Regions from separate parts of the Rheinheimera sp. WS51 genome, predicted to be linked through region 1. Evidence: predicted binding sites of a transcription regulator. Region 1 holds the regulator's gene; the other holds the start of a gene.
The links. Region 1 encodes FNR, which switches genes on or off when oxygen is low (the NO sensors DNR and NnrR bind a similar motif). Its sites were predicted from a motif close to TTGATNTANATCAA; they were not measured.

Region 1 (10,608 bases):
GAGAAGTCAATTGCTAGAAATTATCGAAAAACGACAAAAAGGTTTACAGCTAACCGCTATTGAAAATGCTTTTTTATACAGTTTATATGATGAATTTAGGCTAGAGGTGACTACGTCTGACAACAATACAATGACAGCATTATTAAGCAGAGTGGATATTATTCCACAAAGCTTAGTATTGATGCAGGCTGCCAATGAATCTGCCTGGGGAACCAGCCGTTTTGCCGTTGAAGGTTATAATTTTTTTGGCCAGTGGTGCTTTAAGCAAGGCTGCGGCATTATTCCTTCATCACGAGATGAAGGCCAGTTGCATGAAGTGGCTAAGTTTAATGGGCCGGCTCAAAGTATAGCCAGTTACTTTTATAACTTAAACTCATTCTATACATACCAACATTTGCGTGAAATAAGGCAGCAATTAAGGCAGCAAAATAAACCACTACGTGGTGAAAAATTAGCCGAAGGTTTATCGGCGTACTCTGAGCGTGGCGAAGAATATATTGCTGAAATACAAAGTATGATCCGTTATAACCGCAAGTTTTTGGAGCAGTAAAATGTATAAGTTTTTATTCTTGGTCTTGTTAACAGCACTGCCATCTCATGCAACTATGATGATAAGCTACGATAGCTTATACAAAAAAATGAAAACGCTTCAAAAGCCTGAATTTACTGATTTAACCTTAGCTTTTTTACTGACCAATACTGATCGAAAAGGCGAGTGCCGCTTTATAGATTTACGCTTAACCAGTGATATCCACAATGTTCCTTTGTTTTTATTTGCTAACGGTGAAATTAACTTACCTTATGATGAAGCATTAAAAGACAGTAAGGCACGGCTTATTTTACAACAAGCAGATAACCACCCAAGCTGTGAGTTAACCTTACGCTTGCGCACTAGAATGCCATTACAGCAGACTATGAGCCAACAAGAGCTAAACCATTTTCAGCAACAATTTACTTTAGTTTTAACGGAGTTAGCTGGTAGTGTAAGTAAACGTTGGTTGCCTGAAGTAACTGGTGTAATAGCCGTTTTTTCACAGCAAGACAGCCCAGAGCATCAACTAACGCCAGAGCAACAAGATGTAACCAAATGCCAACAACAACGCTGCGAAATACGCTTAAAAGCACTTGATGCGCCAGCAACTAGGCAATGGCATTTTGCTGAAAAACCAATTTATTTATTGCCGTTGCTAGAGCAAAATAACCCTGCCAATTAAAAAGGTTAATTGAGCTGAAATAAAGAGTAAGCCAGAGTCACAGAGATTAATCGTTTGATTAGTGGTGGGAAAAAAAAGAACACAAACCCAAATAAGCTTGTGTTCAATAAATTTACGTTGGCAAAATTTTAACTTAAAGCAATATAGTGCACTTCTGAGGTTTCTTCATCTTCATCTGTAACAAAGCCAACAGGAATAGCTGAAATTGTTGGTTTATCAAAAGCGGTATCACCTTCGATCACGCTTGTGTCCTTACTCAATTGGGCGAAGTTAAATAAGTTTTTATCAACCATATGTGACGGCACAATGTTTTGCATAGACTGAAACATGGTTTCAATACGGCCTGGGAAGCGTTTATCCCAGTCTTGTAGCATTTCTTTAACCACTTGACGCTGAAGGCCATCTTGCGAGCCGCATAAATTACAAGGAATAATAGGGAAGGCTTTAGCGACTGAAAACTTTTCAATATCTTTTTCTTTGCAATAAACTAAAGGCCGGATCACTATGTGCTCACCATTATCACTAACAAGTTTTGGTGGCATCGACTTCATTTTGCCACCAAAGAACATGTTTAAAAATAAGGTTTCAAGCATATCATCACGATGATGACCTAAAGCAATTTTAGTTGCGCCTAATTCGTTTGCCGTGCGGTATAAAATGCCCCTACGCAAGCGTGAACACAGCGAGCAAGTTGTTTTACCTTCAGGAATTTTTTCTTTAACAATAGAATACGTATCTTCATTAACAATAAGATACTCAACGCCAAGCTCATCTAGGTAGTTAGGTAACACATGCTCAGGAAAGCCAGGTTGCTTTTGATCTAAATTAACGGCGATTATGCTAAAGTTGATAGGGGCAGACTTTTGCAAATTAAGCAAAATATCAAGCATAGTGTATGAGTCTTTACCGCCCGATAAACAAACCATAATTTTATCGCCGTCTTCAACCATATTAAAATCGGCTATTGCTTGTCCTACATTGCGGCGTAAGCGTTTATGTAATTTATTTAAACTATACTGGGCTTTAGCTTGCGCTGCGTGAGTCATAATATTGAACCTGAATCTAAAATGGCGCACATTATAACTAAGGCAAGGCAAATACCAAAGCAACCTAAGCCTAAAACCGCTTTAATTTTAATTTTTTTGTAATGGACTAATAAAATCGGCCGGTTTTACTGCCAGTACATCACAATCTAATTGGTCAATCACATGCTCTGCAGTGTTGCCAATAATAGCTGCAGAAAATCCCGTGCGGCCAATAGTGCCTATAACTACCATTAACGCATTATGCTCTTTTACTACATTGGGAATAGCATCCTCAGGCATACCTTCAATAACATGACAGCGTTGTTGTGGAATATTGAATTGTTGAGCTAGCTTAGCTACAGCATCAATATGGTGCTGTTTCATACTTTGATTATATTCTTGTGGATTAAATTCGGGGATCTCAATGGCAATATTAACGGGCGTGCCAGGGAAGGCATTAACTAAATGCACTTTAGCATCAAGTAAGGCCGCCATTTGCAGTGCCTTTTTAACAATACGCTGATCAAGCTCTGAGTGATGGTCTTGCTCACTACCAGCATGAACGGCAGCTATAATATTACGTTGTGTCGGCCATTCGTGTTCTTTTATTAACAGCACAGGGCAGGGACACTTGCGCAAAATATGCCAGTCTGTTGGTGTGAATATCATTGATTTTAATACATCATGATCATGAGTGCCTTTAATAACAAAATCAATATTTTGCTCTATGGCAGTATGGACAATAGCTTCAAAAGGGCGGTTATGCCATACCACCAATATTTCTATATCAAGCTCTGCGCTATGGGTTTGATTAAGAAGCTGTTGGATCCACTGCTCACGATCAGCAATAACTGCTTGGCGCATTGACTCACGCTCTGTGCCCGAAAGCATCGTTGTCATTTCATAAGAAAAATCATAAACAGTTAAAAATATAGTTAATCGACAGGGCTGCAATTTTGCCAATTGAATTGCACGATTAAGTGCTTTTTGCTGCTCTGCGGCAGGATCTAATACTACTAAGACATTGCTATAAGCAGACATAGCCGACTCCTCATCATAATGCGGGTTATAGTGTTTAGATTAGTATAGTCACATAATAGGATAACCGGGGGTAATTAACTTAAAATTTATACTAATTTAAATCTTAACACCGCGCAGATAAGGATGCTAATTCAGATAGTTGACTAGGATTAGTAATTTTAATTAGCTTGCCTTCCACGGTGATAAGTTGCGCTTTATTTAACTTACTTAGGAGCCGACTTACCGTTTCAACCGTTAAGCCTAAATAATTACCAATATCACTACGAGTCATGGTTAGCCTAAATTCAGTTCCAGCAAAGCCTCGACTTGCATAACGTTGTGATAGCTGCTGAATAAAGCTGGCTAGCTTTTGCTCTGCTGTTTTATGATTTAATAGCAGCATCATTTGCTGATCAGCTTGAATATCTTGACTCATTAAGCGCATTATTTGTTGGCGTAAACGGGGTAACTGACCTAGTAAATGTTCTAAATTAGTTAAAGGTATTTCGCACACCATAGCCGTTTCTAATGCTTCAGCATAGCTAGGATGTTGTTCGGTATTAAAGGCATCAAAACCTAAAATATCACCAGGTAAATGAAAGCCGGTAATTTGCTGATCACCTTGCGTCGTGATAGTAAAACTTTTGAAAGTGCCCGAGCGAATAGCGAATAGCGATTTTTGCGCCATCCCAGCTGTGAATAACATATCTCCTTTATGAAACGGTTTTTTACGCTGAATAATATCGTCAAGCTGATCCATTTCTAAGCGGTTTAATGAAAAAGGTAAACATAACTGACTAAAACCACAATCTTGACACTTTAAAGCAGATTTCTGCATGTTTAGACCTTTTATAAGATAAGTTAAAATTAAAGCTTAATGAAAAAGCCGACTCGCAGCAAGCCAAAGGGTATATAACCCATAAGACGCTAATATTAAAGCGGTCAGGTATCTTACTATTAAATTATTTTTTATGGTGTTTAACCTTTGTGCTGCAAGACCAGAAAGTAAAATGGCAGGTAGAGTGCCCAGACCAAAAGCAAACATAACAAGAGCGCCAGCGCTAGCGCCGCCACTGACTAAACTCCAACTTAAAGCACTATAAACTAAACCACAAGGCAGCCATCCCCAGCATAAGCCATATAAATAGGCTTTTTTTGTCGAGTCTAAAGGCAAGCAATGTTTAGTCAGAGGTTGAATATAACGCCAAATACCTTGGCCGAGTTGTTCTAATTTCAATAGGCCAAACCAAAGCCGGCTAATATAGAGCGCAATTGCAATCAATAATAAACCCGCAACTAAGCGTAACCATAATAATGAGCCGCCAGCTAATTGCATTGCGCTAGCGCCAAAATAACCCACAGCAGCACCAAATAAACTATAAGTAGATAAACGGCCTAAGCTTAAAACCAGCTGTAACCAAAGTTTTCGTGCGGTATTAGCTTTTGGCATTGCTAATTGTAAGGCGGCCACTATGCCGCCACACATAACTAAGCAATGACTACTTCCAATAAAACCAATTGCTATAGCCGCAATAACATCATTACTCATGGTGTTTGGACTTATCAGACGAAGTTTTTAACTGTTTTTTTTCGTTTGTTTCATCAAATAAGATACTAAAGCCTTGTTTTTCTAAATCGTCAAATTGGCCTCTACGCACCGCCCAAAAAAATATTGTTAAGCCAAACACAACGAATAAAATAGCAATAGGGATTAGAATATAGATAACGTTCATATTTTTAATAGCCTTAACGAGTTAGAGACAACTAGCAATGAACTAAAAGACATTCCTAACACCGCAATATAAGGAGACACAAAACCAGCGACAGCCAAAGGGATAATAATCACATTATAGCCTACAGCCCAAGCTAAGTTTTGTTTTAGTCTAAGCTTAGCCAGTTTACTCCCTTTAACGAGTTTTAATAACAAACTAAGATCAGGCTTTAATAATACCACATCAGCTTGGTTTTTAGATAAATCGGTGCCAGACTGCAACGCAACAGAAACATGCGCAGCATGAAAAGCAGGACTATCATTAATACCATCACCTAGCATCATAACGTTATGGCCCTTAGCAACAAGCGTTTGTATATGTGCAACTTTTTGCTCTGGTGAACAGCCTTTATGCATAATATCAAACCCAAGTTGCTGCTGAAGCTGCTCTGCTTGACTAGAGCTATCGCCGGTTAACATAACAAGTTGATAGCCCTTAGATTTTAACTGTGATACTAAACGTGGAATTTCAGGTCGCAATGCATCTTGTAAACTAACACTGGCAATAAGTTGCTCACCAATAGATAGATAGACCATAGCGTCTGCAACGGCATCGACTTGACAGAACTTAGCGCTACCCACTTTAATTAGTTGCTGTTGATGGTAAGCAGAAATCCCACCACCTACAGTGATCTCTATCTGTGATAACGATAAAGGCTGCTGGTAAAAAGGGCTAAACGCACGGCCAATAGGATGCTCAGAGTTAATTTCTAAGTTAGCAATAATATTTAGTACTTGTTCGCGGTTATAGTTGTTATTAAAAAGCTGTACGTGGTTTAGTGAAAATTGGCCTTGAGTTAAGGTACCGGTTTTATCAAATACAATATGGCTAATATCAGGGATCGCATCTAAAGCTTCACTATTTTTAACTAAAATACCTTGCCTATTTAATTGTGCTAATGAGCAAGTAACAGCTGTTGGCGCAGCTAGGCTTAAAGCGCAAGGGCAGGTGGCGACTAACACTGAAAGCGTAACCCAAAAAGCACGATCAGGATCTAACCAGAAATACCACAGTAAGAAAGTAAGTACCGCAATAAGTAACAGTTTCTCAATAAAGTTTTGCGCTAACTTATCCGTTTTTTGCAATAAGGCGGGTTTTTGACTAAAAGTACGGTGTTGCAGAGCAATAATTTGGCCCAATCGAGAAGCCATTAGCGGTGTAATTACGCTAACCTGAATTAATCCGTTATGATTTACGCTGCCGGCAAGGACGGTATCATCGAGGTTTTTCTCTATAGCCCTATATTCACCGGTAAGCATAGACTCATCAACAGTGGTATCACCTTGAATAATGACGCCATCAGCAGCAATGGTTTCACCGGGTTTAATTAGAATAATATCATCAGCTTTTAAGCGCCGAGCCGAGACAATCTGTTGCTCATTATTGCTAATTAAGGTTGCACTAACTGGCATGACTTTTAGCAAGTTACTTGTCGCGTCTCTGGCTTTAGCGCGCGCGCGGAACTCAAAAAATTTACCTAACTGCAATAGAAAAGTGAACATACAGACAGATTCAAAATAAACTTCACCTGTATTAAATATGGTAGCGTAGGCAGATGCGGCAAAAGTATAATAAATAGCCAGGCTAACAGGCACATCCATATTTAATTGCCGGCTTTTAACACTACGTAAGGCACTACGTAAAAAAGGCAATGCTGAATACAACACAACGGGTAGGGTTAGCAGCAGGCTAATCCAACGCAAATACCCTTGATGAGATTGTTCAATGCCGGTGTAATCACCAAAGTATAAAGCAAAAGCAATAGTCATCACCTGCATTGATATAATGCCAGATACGGCTAAGCGTTTTAAATAGTGACTAAGCTCTTGTTTAAAGCTCTGCTCTTCTTTATCCGCTATAAAAGGGCTGGCTTGATAGCCAATTTCTTGCAGTGCTGAAATAATTTGACTTAGAGGCAACTTTTGAGCATGCCAGAGTAAGTAGCAACGTTGGGTAGTTGAATTAACATTCACTTTAGCTATTTCGGCAAATTGTCGTAGTTGCTTTTCAATCAACCAAGCGCAAGCAGCACAGCTAATGCCTTCGATAGATAGTTCAATTTCATTTAACTCACCATGAAGCTGGCTAATATCGTCTAGTACATCACTTGAGTCATAATGGCTTAATTCGTTTTTAATGGAGTCTGGTAAAGGTGCCGCTTTTGTAGCAGGCGCAGTCCTAAAGCGGTAATAGTCAGCTAAATTGCTATCAATAATTGTTTGGGCAACAGCAAGGCAACCCGGGCAACAAAAGTGACGGCTTTTGTCATCAAAAACAAGTGTATAGTCAGCAGTTGTAGGAACTGACTCATGACAATGAAAACAGCGAGTCGTACTCACAAAACTGTCCTGTTAATAGCCTAAGGGAATTTCTTCCGTAGAAGGTAAAATTAAATTAGCTCTAAGCTTCCAATCCGTAGAGTCATCAGAAACAACAATACGCCAGTTGCCTTCTAGTGCGCTTGGTAGCGTCGCAATATAAAGAAGTTGGCCACTGCGCTGGGCAATAAGTTCAAAATCTTTCACCGACATTGTTGGGTGATAAAATGACAGTAACACTGTGTCTTGTAATGTTTTATTATGACTAAAACGAATAATCACTTGGTTTGCTGCAATAAGCACCTTAGCCTCTAGGTTACGCAGTTCAGCTTCTCGATATAAGGCCAGTTGTTGATTAATTGCTTGGCCTTCTTTGTAGTAGTCATCTACAACCATATCAGGAATGTTACCTTGCATTATGTAAACGGTATGCACAGCTTTAAGGGCGGTAAAAACCGGTATAGCGATTAGAAGCCAAGGCCATAATTGCTTATACCAAGGTTTAATATCTTGCTGCATAACAACCTCATTTTAGATAGAAATAAGCCCCGCAACCGGGGCTTATAAATTTACTACACCAACACTTAAGGCTGGATTAATTAGCTGGCTTTTCTGGGTTAGCTAAACGATAGACATAAGCAGTTAAGATATGTACTTTATCTTCGCCCAAGGTTTTATGAAATGGTGGCATTTCACCAGCACGGCCTAAGTTAATAGTTTCAGTTACTGCTCTAGCTGAGCCACCATATAACCAAACGTTATCTGTTAGGTTTGGCGCGCCAAAGGGTAGGTTATGAGCAAGACTGCCTTTACCATCCATACCATGACAAGCAGCACATAAAGCAAATTTAGCTTTACCTGCATTGGCATCTACTTGATCAACTTCACGACCAGATAAGCTTAAAACATAGGCGGTCATTTCTTTTACGCCTTGTTCGCCACCTAAGGCTTCAGTCCAAGAAGGCATGGCAGCTTTACGACCAAACATAATCGTTTCTTTAATTTTGTCTGGGGTACCACCATATAACCAATCGGTATCGGTTAAATTAGGAAAACCTTTTTGGCCACGCGCATCTGAACCATGACATAGCGAGCAGTTTTGTAAAAACAGGCGCTGACCTATTTTTATAGCCTCATCATCATAAGCTAAGTCAATCACATCACGCTGGGCGAATTGTTGAAATATAGGGCCATATTTTTCATTGGCAACTTCAACTTCGCGATCAAGCTGAACTCGGTGGCCTTCAGCTTTGGCTAATTCCACAGCAGCACGAGACTCTTCTAAGGTTTTAATGCCTTGGTTAGAGCTAGTCCAGTTTAAAAAGCCTTTAAAGTTACCTAAGCCTGGGTATAGGGCTAAATAGAAAACAGACCATACGATAGTTAAATAAAATAAATAGGTCCACCAGCGAGGTAGTGGGTTATTTACTTCTTGAATACCATCAACCACATGATCGGTTACTTCACCCTCTGGAACGTCTACATAGTTTTTCAAACTAATGGTTAATAACCAAAAGCAACCTATGATAACGGGTAGGGTTAAAACAATGATCCAAGCACTCCAAAAGCTACTCATGATCTGACTCCTGTTTGGTTTCTTGTTGTTGTTTTTTCAGTTCGTCGCCGAATACTAAGTTCGCAGCCTGATCGAAATCTTTTTTGCGTTTTAAGACAAAAGTCCAAAACACAAAAGAGACAAAAGCAACAAACAAAATTACCGTGTAAATACTGTGAATATCTGCATATGTCATAGTGGTTACTTCAAGTGTGTGCCAAGTGATTGTAAGTAAGCAATTAAGGCTTCCATTTCTGTTTTGCCTTTAACTGCTTCTACAGCGCCTGCAATATCGTCATCAGTATAAGGTAAGCCTAGCTGACGCAATACTTCCATCTTTTTCACCGTATCTTTGCCATCCAATAGGTTAGTTTCTAACCAAGGGAAGCCCGGCATATTAGACTCTGGCACTACAGAGCGAGGATCAACTAAGTGAGCATGATGCCAATCGTCACTATAGCGTTCACCAACGCGAGCTAAATCAGGGCCTGTACGCTTAGAACCCCATAAAAATGGGTGATCCCAAACACTTTCACCCGCTACAGAGTAGTGACCATAACGCTCAACTTCATGGCGAAATGGTCTGATCATTTGGCTATGGCAACCTACACAACCTTCACGGATATAAATATCACGACCTTCTAATTCTAAAGGTGAATAAGGGGTCATACCGGTTACAGGTTCGCTCATTTCATCGATAAATAGCAATGGAGTTAACTGAACTAAGGTACCAAAAGAGATGGCAACACAAATTAAAACAGTCAGTAAACCAACGCTTTTTTCAATCTTTTCATGATGATTCTTATTAGACATGATCTACCTCTTACGCAGCCGCTGGCACTGGATCTGCCAAGCTTTCTTTCGGTGCACGAATAGTTTTAAATACGTTGTAAGCCATTAATAACATACCGGCTACAACAAATACTCCACCTACAAAGCGCATAAAGTAGAATGGCTTAGAGGCTTCAAGACTTTGTACAAAACTATAAGTTAAGGTGCCATCAGTGTTTACTGCACTCCACATCATGCCTTGGGTAATACCCGATATCCACATTGCAACGATATACAATACAACACCAATAGTATGTAACCAGAAGTGTGAGTTAATTAATGTCGTACTGTACATACGGGTTTTATTGTATAACACCGGAATAAGGTGATAGATAGCACCAATCGAAATCATGGCTACCCAACCTAAAGCACCAGAGTGAACATGACCTACCGTCCAGTCAGTATAGTGCGATAACGCGTTAACTGATTTAATTGCCATCATAGGGCCTTCAAAGGTAGACATACCGTAGAAAGACAATGAAACAATTAAGAAACGTAAAATAGGATCGGTTTTAAGCTTATGCCAAGCGCCAGATAGGGTCATAATACCGTTAATCATACCGCCCCAGCTTGGCACGAATAGAATAACAGACATCACCATACCTAAAGATTGAGTCCAATCAGGTAGCGCTGTATAAATTAAATGGTGAGAACCAACCCAGATATATAAAGCAATTAGTGCCCAGAAGTGAACTATAGATAAACGGTAAGAATAAACCGGGCGACCCGCTTGCTTAGGTACGAAGTAATACATCATGCCTAAGAAACCTGCAGTAAGTAAGAAACCAACCGCATTATGGCCATACCACCATTGCACCATTGCATCTACAGTACCCGCATAAATAGAATATGACTTAAAGGCACTAACGGGGA
Region 2 (10,608 bases), on a different contig from region 1:
GCTCTTCTTCCATTACGCTAATTGGGCCTGATGGGTAAATACCACCTGCAAGCATAGGAAATAAAATTTGTTCTTCTTTCATCATATGACTTTCTAATTCTTGATACATTTGCTCTAAATGTTCGGTTAAACCGTTAGGGCAATTAGGGTCCATACCGTGAACATGCTCAACCCGACGGGCTAAACGGGTTAACTCAGGTAGCTGTTGCCTATGACGCTGGTGAAAGCGTGTAACTATGTGCTCAATTAACTCTTTAACTGGCTTTTCTTGCCAGTTTATATGGTCGGTTGTTTGCTGCTGTAAGGCAGTTAATGCGGTAACAACGTCTTGTTCGTTTAGCTCACGTTTGGCTAAAGCTTCGCGTAAACTTAGTTGGCCACCACAACAAAAGTCTAATTTAAATTGATGAAATACTGCTGTTGCTCCAGCAACAGATGTCGCAATGCTACCTAAAGATTGATCTAATAATGACATACTGACTCCTAGCTAAATAATAAATAAAACTTGTTATATAGCTGTATAGAGCAAGAGTTAGGCCAAAACTACCACCATTGATTTATATGGTTTTATTTAACGCTATGGTATATTAAACCCATATTAAGCTAGGTTTAAATAACCATGAAAGGGTGAAAGCTACCATGCTAGAGCAAAGCCTTATTGCTGATTTAGTCACAGACTTACCGGCTGCGGTTCGTTTGCAACGTTTAGTGAGTACTTTACGTAGTCATTTTAATTGTGGTGCTGTGGGTCTATTAAAGTTAGAGCATGAAATTTTAAAACCTGTGGCCTTGCATGGGTTAGTGCGCGAAGCCCATGGTCGGCGATTTTTAGTGGGTAAGCACCCGCGATTAGCCGCTATTTTAGCTAGCCGTAATCCAGTGAGGTTTGATCCCAGTTCAGAGCTACCCGATCCTTATGATGGCTTATTAGCCGATCAACCCGGTAAAGCGTTACCAGTACATGATTGTATGGGCACCTCTTTATTTATTGAAGGCCGCTGCTGGGGAGTATTAACCCTAGATGCGCTAGACGGCAATAGCTTTAATCAGGAGACGGTTATAGAGTTACAGCGTTACAGCTTATATGTTGAGGCAGCGGTTAGGTTAACTGAGTTAGAGCAAGCCAATAGAGCGCTGCGAACAACCCATCAGGCAAATGAGCCAGTATTTACAGCCAATGATCAGCAATATGAACTTATTGGCCAAAGTAAGCCGCTACAGCAAGTACTGCAAGAGTTAGCAATAGTCGCAAATTCAGACTTACCGGTTTTATTATTAGGTGAAACTGGGGTAGGTAAAGAGCTATTTGCAAGGCAGTTACATCGTAGCTCTAACCGAGCGAAAAAGCCGTTAATTTATTTAAATTGTGCGGCTTTACCGGAAAGCTTGGCAGAAAGCGAGTTATTTGGCCACACTAAAGGGGCTTTTTCAGGTGCTAATAGCGAACGTGCTGGTCGCTTTGAAGCTGCCGATGGCGGCACTTTATTTTTAGATGAAGTAGGGGAATTGCCCTTAGCGGTGCAAGCTAAATTATTACGAGTATTACAAAACGGTGAAATTCAACGTTTAGGCTCAGATGAATCAAGAACCGTCAATGTACGCTTAGTTGCTGCAACCAATCGAGATTTAAAGCAGCAAGTGAAAAGTGGTGAATTTAGAGCTGATTTATATCATAGATTGTCGGTTTATCCGTTACCTATACCACCATTAAGAGAACGCAGAGATGATATTCCATTATTAGCCGGGCATTTTTTAGAGCTAAATAGTCGCCGTTTAGGTTTACGAGCTTTGCGCCTTGAACCACAAGCTGAGCTAGCATTATTAAGTTATAACTGGCCGGGTAATGTGCGCGAGTTAGAGCATGTTATTAGCCGCGCTGCAATTAAAGCGCTAAGTCATGGTGCTTCACGCAATGATATTGTAACTATTGCTTCTGAGTTATTAGATATAGAAGCCAGCTCAGCGTTAATGGGTGAACATGAGTTAATTCATAAACAAGTCGTGGCAGGTGTGTCATTAAAGCAAGCAGTTAATCAATTACAACGCCAGATGATAGAGCAAGCCTTAGTTAACTCTGCAGGTAGTTGGTCACAGGCAGCACGGCAGCTAGAAATAGATGCCAGTAACCTGCATAAATTAGCCCAGCGTTTAGGAATGAAATAATGTTGCGCTTTATGGGAGTGCTGTTTTGGCGTTTTTTGGCCATTATCAGCTTATTATTAGGCCTAATAGGTATGGTATTGCCGGTGATGCCAACAGTGCCATTTATATTAGTCAGTGCTTGGGCGGGCGGTAAAGGCTGGCCGGCATTAGAGCGCTGGTTATTAGCTCAGCCTCACCTTGGGCCTGCCATTTTAAAGTGGCGCCAATACGGTATAGTGCCCAGAAAAGCTAAATACTTATCTATAGGTATGATGTCTATAAGTGGCATTGTATTACAGTTTTCAGCAGCTATTTTCTGGGTGAAAATAGCTGTACCTTTAATTATGTTAACCGTTGCTATTTGGATCTGGCTGCGACCAGAGCAGATCCCTGAGCAATTGGCAGAGAATAACAATGACAACGTCTCTTAACAAAAAACAACTAAAACAAATAACCCCTGAACAAGCTATGCGTTATAGTCGTCATCTTATGCTGCCGGCCATGGACTTTCGCGGTCAAGAAGCTTTATTAGCCAGCAAAGTACTGGTTATCGGCATGGGCGGTTTAGGCTGTGCGGCGGCTCCTTATTTGGTTGCTAGCGGCGTTGGTGCTATTACTTTGGTAGATGATGACAGTATTGATAGCAGCAATTTACAGCGACAAATTTTGTATCGTGAAACGGATATTGGTTTAGCTAAAGTACAGCAAGCGGCAACCCAGCTGCGACAGTTAAATAGTGAAATACAAATTGATACTCTGACGCAGCGTTTAACGGCAGAAGACTTAGCCCAACTGATCCCGCAGTATTCATTAGTCTTAGATTGCACCGATAATTTAAGTACTCGTAACGCCATCAATGCTGGCTGCGTTAAGGCTAAGGTGCCCTTAGTATCTGGTGCGGCTATTCGCTTTGAAGGCCAAGTGGCCAGCTTTAGCATGCAGGGCGATCAAGCCTGTTACCATTGTTTAAGTCAGCTATTTGGCGAGCAGCAATTAAGTTGCATGGAAGCCGGCATTTTATCGCCTGTAGTTGGCATTGTCGGCACTATGCAAGCACTTGAAGCGGTGAAAATTTTAGCCAAAGTGGGCCAGCCTTTATTTGGTAAACTGCAGTTATTTGATGCTATGTATAGCCAATGGCAGCAGTTTACTTTAACTAAAGATCCGCATTGTTCAGTCTGCTCTTTGCTTTAAAGCTGATCATGGAGTGCTAATCGCTTGTCGCTAGGCCTAAGTGTTTGGTACGAACCAGCTGCATTAATTTATAAGCATCGTTTAGGTTACAACTTTCATGTTCACGTTTTATATAGCCAAGTGACGTTAACTCTAAATGCCAAGTGGGTACTACATCAACAGTGGCTAAGGTTTGCTTTACACAATTAAGCGCACAACCATCTACAGCTAAAATGGGCCGGCCAGATTTAGCCACTTTAACCAACTGCTTCACTTTACCGCCAACACCAGCAATACAAGACATTTGAGCCGAACCTTCTCTGTCTAAAACTACAGCCAAGTCATTAGCTAGTTGTGCAACATTTGAACAACCTGAGCAGGCGTAAACTAAAGGCTTATCTTTATAATTTATGGTCATTAACTTGGCTCCTATAAGGTTACAACAAAGTAAGTTGTAACCTTAAGTCTAGAGCGCAATTAAAATGTTGACTTGATATATATCAAACTAAAGCTAGGCTAGCGCCGATTTACTGACAAATAATAAACCGGCTTAGAGCATTATTGAAACGAAGTGTCTTATTAGCCAGGCCGGCCATCAGGACGCGGGGTAGTTAATACCGGAAAATATACGATAACATAGAGCAAATAAGCGACACACCAAGCAGCCACGCCCAACATTAACCAATGTGTTGTTTCAAGCGGCCAAATTGAGATTAACAGTGTTCTACTTACTGCCGCAGCAATAACTAAAATAAAGGCAACAGACATTATGGCTTTGGGTTTTAATACTCGGCCACTATGACCTAAAGAAACGCGTGCCATCATACTTAAGATCATCGAGCCCATAGCCCCAGCAGTTAACGCATGTAAGGCAACACTATTGCTTATTGGTAAACCGGCATAACGGGCGCTATAAAGCGCTAAGCCAATTGGGATAAACCAATAAGCAATATGCAATGACCATAATAAAGGCACTTTAGCGGTGATCCATATTTTCCAGCGAGCGCAGCGAATAGCAATGGCTATAGCGCTAATGGCAAATAAAACACTAATAGCATAAGCATGAATGTACTGAGTTAAGGTTAAAAAGTGCAGAATGAAAATTAACCAAAGCGAACCTAAAGCAATACGATCTAACCAGACTATAGGCTCGGCTTTTTTAGTTTGAGTGCCGTTCGCGGTAAACATAGGCAATACCCTGCCACCGACGATGGTCATTAATAAGGTGACTAACCAAACCGCATTTTGGCTGCCCAGCTGCTGTAAATCATAGCGGTGATAAGCAACACCTATGTACATTAATAAGTTACATATAGTCAGTAGCGCCAACACAGGAATAAAAAACAAATTGCGCTGTTGGCCGGTTTGAATAAGGGGTTTGGCTAATAAAAAAGCACAAACAGGTAAAAAACTAAGATCAATAGCAGCAACCAATACTAAGGGTAAAGATTGGCCAAATAATAAGACTAAGCGACCGGCTAACCATAATAAGGTAATAAACAATAAAGTTTTGCCATGAGGCGCGCGCAGGCCAGTCCAGTTTTGCACTGCGGTTAATAAAAAACCGATAACAATAGCAACAACAAAGCCAAATATCATTTCATGGCTATGCCAAAACAATACATTGGCAAAGGGCGTTAGTTGTATATGCCCGGCTAAGACAAGCCCCCAAAGCAACATAGCAATAGCGCTAAAAGCCCCACCTAATAAAAACATGGGTCTAAATGCTTGTCGCAGTAATGGCATCAGTTTTTGCTCTGTAGCAAGATCACTAATTTGCATGTTTATTTATCCTATAAAAAGTCATCATTTTCCTGTAAGAAGTTATTTTCACGTGCTAATTTAAGTCGCTGTTGAAATTGTGCTGCTTGGTTTGCAAAAAACATTGTCACCATACACAGTGCAAGCACACCATATAAAATCATAAAGCAGCCTGTAACAATGCCGAGTATATCTTGTGCTACACCAAATAAAATTGGCAAGGTACAACCGCCTAATGCACCAATAGCGGCAACAAAGCCCCCCGCTGCGCCCATTTGGGTTGGGTAATAATCGTAAAGCACTTTATAAACACTAGCTCGGCCAAAACCTTGGGCAACACCAATAATAAAAATAAGCGCAGTAAACCACCACACATTGACAGAGATAGAAATAGTGACATCTTTTTCAATGCCATGAATAAGCATGGTAGTAGGTGGGTAGCTTAAAAAGAATAAGCAAACAATACAGACCCAAAATACAGTCCAGTTTACTGCTCTCCCACCATATCTATCAGCAAACCAACCGCCTAAGGCTCGCATCATTGATGAGCTAGCAACAAAAAATAAAGTAAATGCCATGGCTTGTTGCGCCGTTAATTCATAGGCTTGCATATAGTATTGTGGTAGCCAAAGCAGTAAAGCTAAGAAGCTGCCGAAAACAAAGTAATAATACAGTGAAAAACGCCAAACTCTGGACTGAGCACTAAGCTCGCGTAATGAACTGGTTTTAACCGTACTGTTTATTTTTGGCGGCGCTACATTAGGCGCTAACAGTGCAAACAATAAGATTAATAACACAAGCCCTAGAGCATAAATAGGACCAATCCAGCGCCAATCTAGAAAATGTAATATAAGCGGTATTAAAATAAAATTGATTGCTACGCCTACATTACCAACGCCAAAAATACCTAAAGCTCGGCCTTGTTGCGCTGTGCTAAACCAATCAGATACATAACGAGTGCCAATGCTAAATGATGCACCACTAACACCAAACCAAAGCCCTAGCCACAAATAACCTTGAAAGTTATTAATATAAGGCAAAAGTAGTAATGGGGGTAATACCAATAACATGAGCGCTATCCACAGCTTTCGGCTGTTATAGCGATCAGCCAGTAAACCTACAGGGATACGCAATAAGGCGCCAGATAATATTGGCGCAGCTAATAAAACCCCGTACTGCGTTGCTGTTAATTTTAGCTGTTGCTGCAGGTTTAAGCCCATAACGGCATAAAGGGTCCAAATTGAAAAACAACCAGCAAAGGCTAGCGTGGCAATAATTAAAGCTTTATTTGCATTAACCCGTTTTACTTGCATGTTATTACCCGTTAGTAAGCCATAGCTTTAGTTTACTCAGTGCAATTAATTTTGCAGTGAATTCTAGGGTGTACCTCTGATGCGTTTATTTATACTTTTTTATTTTACCGCTTACCACTTAAGGGGTAGCTGCTATTGTCAGAATGCCAGTTACGGCTTTAAGTGCACTACTTACAATAGGTTATAATATTTATTTAACAACCACTTGGCTTTTTTTTAGTTTGTTTTATATCAAAGATTTTGTCGGGTTTGATCCTTACAATGAGTAGGGTTAATTAGTAAATCCCTTGGAGGGGTAATATGTCAGAGCCGTCATATTCAGCACAAAACAGTAGCAAATTAAGGATCCTTAATTTTGCTGATCAAAAAATAAAAATGCTGCACTTAGCGTGGTTTGCATTCTTTCTAACTTTTGTTATGTGGTTTGCTCATGCTCCTTTGCTTATTCATATCAAAGAAGCGTTAGCGTTAAGTGATGCCCAAGTAAAAGCCTTACTTATTTTAAACGTCGCTATTACCATTCCTGCACGAATTGTTGTCGGCATGATGGTAGACCGCTATGGACCGCGTATTGTTTATTCATTAGTGTTATTTATATCTGCCATGCTGTGTATTGGTTTTGCTTTTGCTCAAACCTATAACATGCTGGCCATAATGCGATTTTTATTAGGTTTTGTCGGCGCCGGTTTCGTTATTGGTATTCGTATGGTAGGTGAGTGGTTTCCGCATAATCAGGTTGGCACAGCAGAAGGCATTTATGGTGGCTGGGGTAACTTTGGTTCAGCGGCAGCTGCTATGACTTTACCAGCATTAGCGTTAATGTTTGGTGGTGAAAACGGCTGGCGCTACGCTATTGCTGCGGTTGGTGTTATAAGTGCAGTGTATGCCTTAATATTTTATAAATTAGTACGTAATACCCCTAAAGGTTCGGTTTATTTTAAACCGAAAAAAACCGGTGGCATGATGGTTTCAAGCTGGCGCGATCTGTACTTGCTAATTATCATGAATATACCAATGTATTTAGCCCTAGGTATGTTGGCATGGCGTTTATCCCCAGCCGGAGTAGAGTTATTCTCTACGAATATTATGTACGGATTTTGGGGGGTGTTGGTGGTACTGTTTATTGGCCAAACACAACAAATTTGGAGTGTTAACGTAGAGCATTTACGTGCTGGTGTAGCTGAAACGGATAAATATAGCTTTAAACAAGTCGGTATTTTAAATGTGGCTTACTTTACTACCTTTGGCTCTGAGCTCGCCGTAGTATCTATGTTACCTTTATATTTTATAGAAACATTTGAAGGTTTGTCTGCTGTTAAAGCAGGCTTGTTAGCCTCAGGCTTTGCCTTTATGAATTTGGTATCTCGGCCTATGGGCGGTTGGATTTCAGATAAATTTGGCCGTCGCAAAAGTATGCTTATTCTTATAGGTGGCCTAGCTGCAGGTTACTTTTTAATGGGCTTAATGGATAGTCATTGGTGGATCCCATTCGCGGTTATAGCCACTATGTTATGTAGCTTCTTTGTTCAAGCCGGTGAAGGTGCTGTTTTTGCTATAGTGCCACTAATTAAACGCAGTATGACAGGCCAAATAGCGGGTATGGCTGGTGCTTATGGTAACGTAGGCGCTGTCGTATATTTAACTGTATTAAGCTATGTTGATTACAGTACCTTCTTTTTTGTAATCGCCGCTTCAGCTTTAGTAGGATTATTTAGTGTAATGTTTTTAGACAACCCTAAAGGTCATATTACTGAAGTGGGTGAAGATGGTACTGTGCATCATATTAGTGTTGGATAAGGCACTGGCCTAAACACAGAAGTTAGGAGTTAGTTTTAAGGTGAGCGAACAACAGCTACAGCTTGTATTTAGTCAGCTCAGTGAAGCCGGCATTAAATCGGTTAATGAAGATGCTGTTGCTAGCTATATCCCTGTTGATGCTCACCTTATGACATACAAAGGAGCCTGTTTTGCTTTAGCCGATGGCGTAAGTACCGCCGAAGCAGGACAGCAAGCCAGTACCTTAGCTGTGCAGCGATTCAGTAAAGAGTATCCACAAACGCCAGATAGCTGGTCAGTAGCTTATAGTACCGAACAATTATTAAAAACAATTAACGATAAACTGTATCAATTAAGTCATGTTTTTAATCACTCTAGTAATCATGAGCAAAAAGGCTATTTAACTACTTTTACGGCTTTAGTTTTAAAATCACAAACCGCGCACTTTTTTCATGTTGGTGATAGCCGTTTATATCATTTACGTGATGGTGTTTTGCAACAATTAACCCAAGATCACACCACAGTTTTATCAGATAAGAGGCAGTTTTTAGGTCGTGCTCTAGGTATGGATGCAAAAGTGTCGGCTGATCATAACAGCATTGCTATTGAAGCGGGAGATCGCTTTTTACTCACTAGTGATGGTATCCATGATTTTATTACAACCTCAGAGCTTACCAAACTTATGCAGCTAACTGATGTTAATGCTGCAGTGCAAGCTATGTATAACACTGCAATGGCCAAGCGGTCTGATGATAATTTAAGTGCTATTTTGGTTGAAGTAACAAGTATTCCAGAGCAAAGCTTAGATGATTTAAACCAACAATTAACCCGTTTACCTTTTCCACCTGCGCTAGAGCCTGGCATGAAAATAGATGGTTATTTGGTACTAAAAGAGTTATTTGCCAGCAGTCGTAGTCATTTATATTTAGTTAAAGATGAGTCCACTGCAACTGAATTAGTGCTTAAATGCCCATCAATCAACTTTGACGATGATCACTTTTATATTGACCGTTTTATACGCGAAGAATGGATTGGCTTGCGGATCCAAAGTGAGCATGTAGTAAAAGTGATTCGCCAAGATAGGCCACGCACGTTTTTATATTATTTAATGGAATATTTACCCGGCCAAAGCTTAGATAAATGGTTTGCCGAGCAGCCGCAACCGTTAAAACCGTCGCTGGCTATTTCATTAGTAAAACAGATAGCTCAAGGTTTACAGGCTTTTCATCAAGTAGGGGCTATTCATCAAGACTTAAAGCCTGGCAATGTTTTACGTTTGCCAGATGGAAAACTTAAGGTGGTCGACTTTGGTTCGGTTTATGTAGCCAGCTTAGCTGAAATTTATAGCCCCATGCAGCAGGATATTGCTTTAGGTACGGCCAGTTATTCTGATCCGCAATATTTACTTGGCCACAACTCGGGTATTCAAGGTGATATTTATGCCTTAGCCACTATTAGCTATGAGCTGTTTACAGGCGGACAATTACCTTACGGCGATGCGGTAGAGGAGTGCAGAACAGCCGCTGATTATGACAAGTTACGCTATCGTTCTGCCAGTCAGTTTAATGCTGTTATCCCAACTTGGTTTGATCGTGCTTTAGAAAAAGGGGTAAGTTTATCGCTAAACCAGCGTTATCAAACCCTAAATCAATTGCTAACCGACCTACAGCAGCCAAACCCAGAGTTTTTGCACCAAGAAGTAAAACAAGAGCATAAAACCAACCCCTTACTTTTTTGGCAATTGTTGTCGGGGTTTTGGTTTATTACGTTGTTGTTGGTTATTTGGCTGTTTATATTACGACGTTAGCTTTTAGGTCGAAAGGGTTTAATTACCGCTTCATTGCACACTAAGTAAGGCCCTTCCATTAAATCAATGCAATAAGGCACAGCAGGGAACACCGCATCTAAACACTGGCGAATAGCTTTAGGCTTACCTGGTAAGTTAATGATTAAGCTATCGCCGCGTAACCCAGCTGTTTGCCTAGACAATATAGCCGTAGCAACATATTTTAATGACTCAGCGCGCATAAGCTCACCAAAACCAGGCATCATTCTATCGCACACTGCTTCTGTTGCTTCAGGGGTTAGATCTCGCTTTGCTGGCCCAGTACCGCCGGTAGTGACAATTAAACTACAGTTTTCATCATCAGCAAGTTCGGTTAAGGTTAACTCTATTAAGTTTTTTTCATCAGGAATTAACCGATATACTGGCTGCCACTCGCTAGTTAAATAATCATTTAAAGTATCAATAATCGCCTGACCAGAAATATCTTCATATTCACCGGCGCTAGCGCGATCACTCACGGTGACAATACCAATTTTAGCCATCTTATTATCCATGTTTGTTCCTGTTATTACTTATATAATTACTGACTTGCCATACCGGCTAATTGCAACCAATAACCATTGCTGTCGGTAGCGGCTAAAGCTTGCGGTGCTTGGC

Region 2: a site for FNR is predicted at 3,806-3,819, ahead of ACRCA4_RS10915 (putative zinc-binding protein). Genes of this name have one in related genera too.

Annotation. Positions count from the first base shown of each region.
Region 1 is NZ_JBOTRC010000007.1:3,222-13,829, forward strand. It holds gene ACRCA4_RS09480 (glucosaminidase domain-containing protein) at 1-550, shown strand, start outside; gene ACRCA4_RS09485 (DUF2987 domain-containing protein) at 552-1,214, shown strand; gene ttcA (tRNA 2-thiocytidine(32) synthetase TtcA) at 1,343-2,260, opposite strand; gene uspE (universal stress protein UspE) at 2,348-3,280, opposite strand; gene fnr (fumarate/nitrate reduction transcriptional regulator Fnr) at 3,384-4,097, opposite strand; gene ACRCA4_RS09505 (sulfite exporter TauE/SafE family protein) at 4,134-4,808, opposite strand; gene ccoS (cbb3-type cytochrome oxidase assembly protein CcoS) at 4,801-4,992, opposite strand; gene ACRCA4_RS09515 (heavy metal translocating P-type ATPase) at 4,989-7,370, opposite strand; gene ACRCA4_RS09520 (FixH family protein) at 7,383-7,868, opposite strand; gene ccoP (cytochrome-c oxidase, cbb3-type subunit III) at 7,945-8,925, opposite strand; gene ACRCA4_RS09530 (cbb3-type cytochrome oxidase subunit 3) at 8,918-9,100, opposite strand; gene ccoO (cytochrome-c oxidase, cbb3-type subunit II) at 9,106-9,717, opposite strand; gene ccoN (cytochrome-c oxidase, cbb3-type subunit I) at 9,728-10,608, opposite strand, start outside.
Region 2 is NZ_JBOTRC010000009.1:9,293-19,900, reverse strand. It holds gene ytfE (iron-sulfur cluster repair protein YtfE) at 1-475, opposite strand, end outside; gene norR (nitric oxide reductase transcriptional regulator NorR) at 640-2,163, shown strand; gene ACRCA4_RS10925 (YbaN family protein) at 2,163-2,573, shown strand; gene moeB (molybdopterin-synthase adenylyltransferase MoeB) at 2,557-3,336, shown strand; gene ACRCA4_RS10915 (putative zinc-binding protein) at 3,353-3,733, opposite strand; gene ACRCA4_RS10910 (NnrS family protein) at 3,895-5,097, opposite strand; gene ACRCA4_RS10905 (MFS transporter) at 5,109-6,389, opposite strand; gene ACRCA4_RS10900 (NarK family nitrate/nitrite MFS transporter) at 6,690-8,186, shown strand; gene ACRCA4_RS10895 (protein kinase domain-containing protein) at 8,227-9,972, shown strand; gene mog (molybdopterin adenylyltransferase) at 9,969-10,505, opposite strand; gene ACRCA4_RS10885 (U32 family peptidase) at 10,532-10,608, opposite strand, start outside.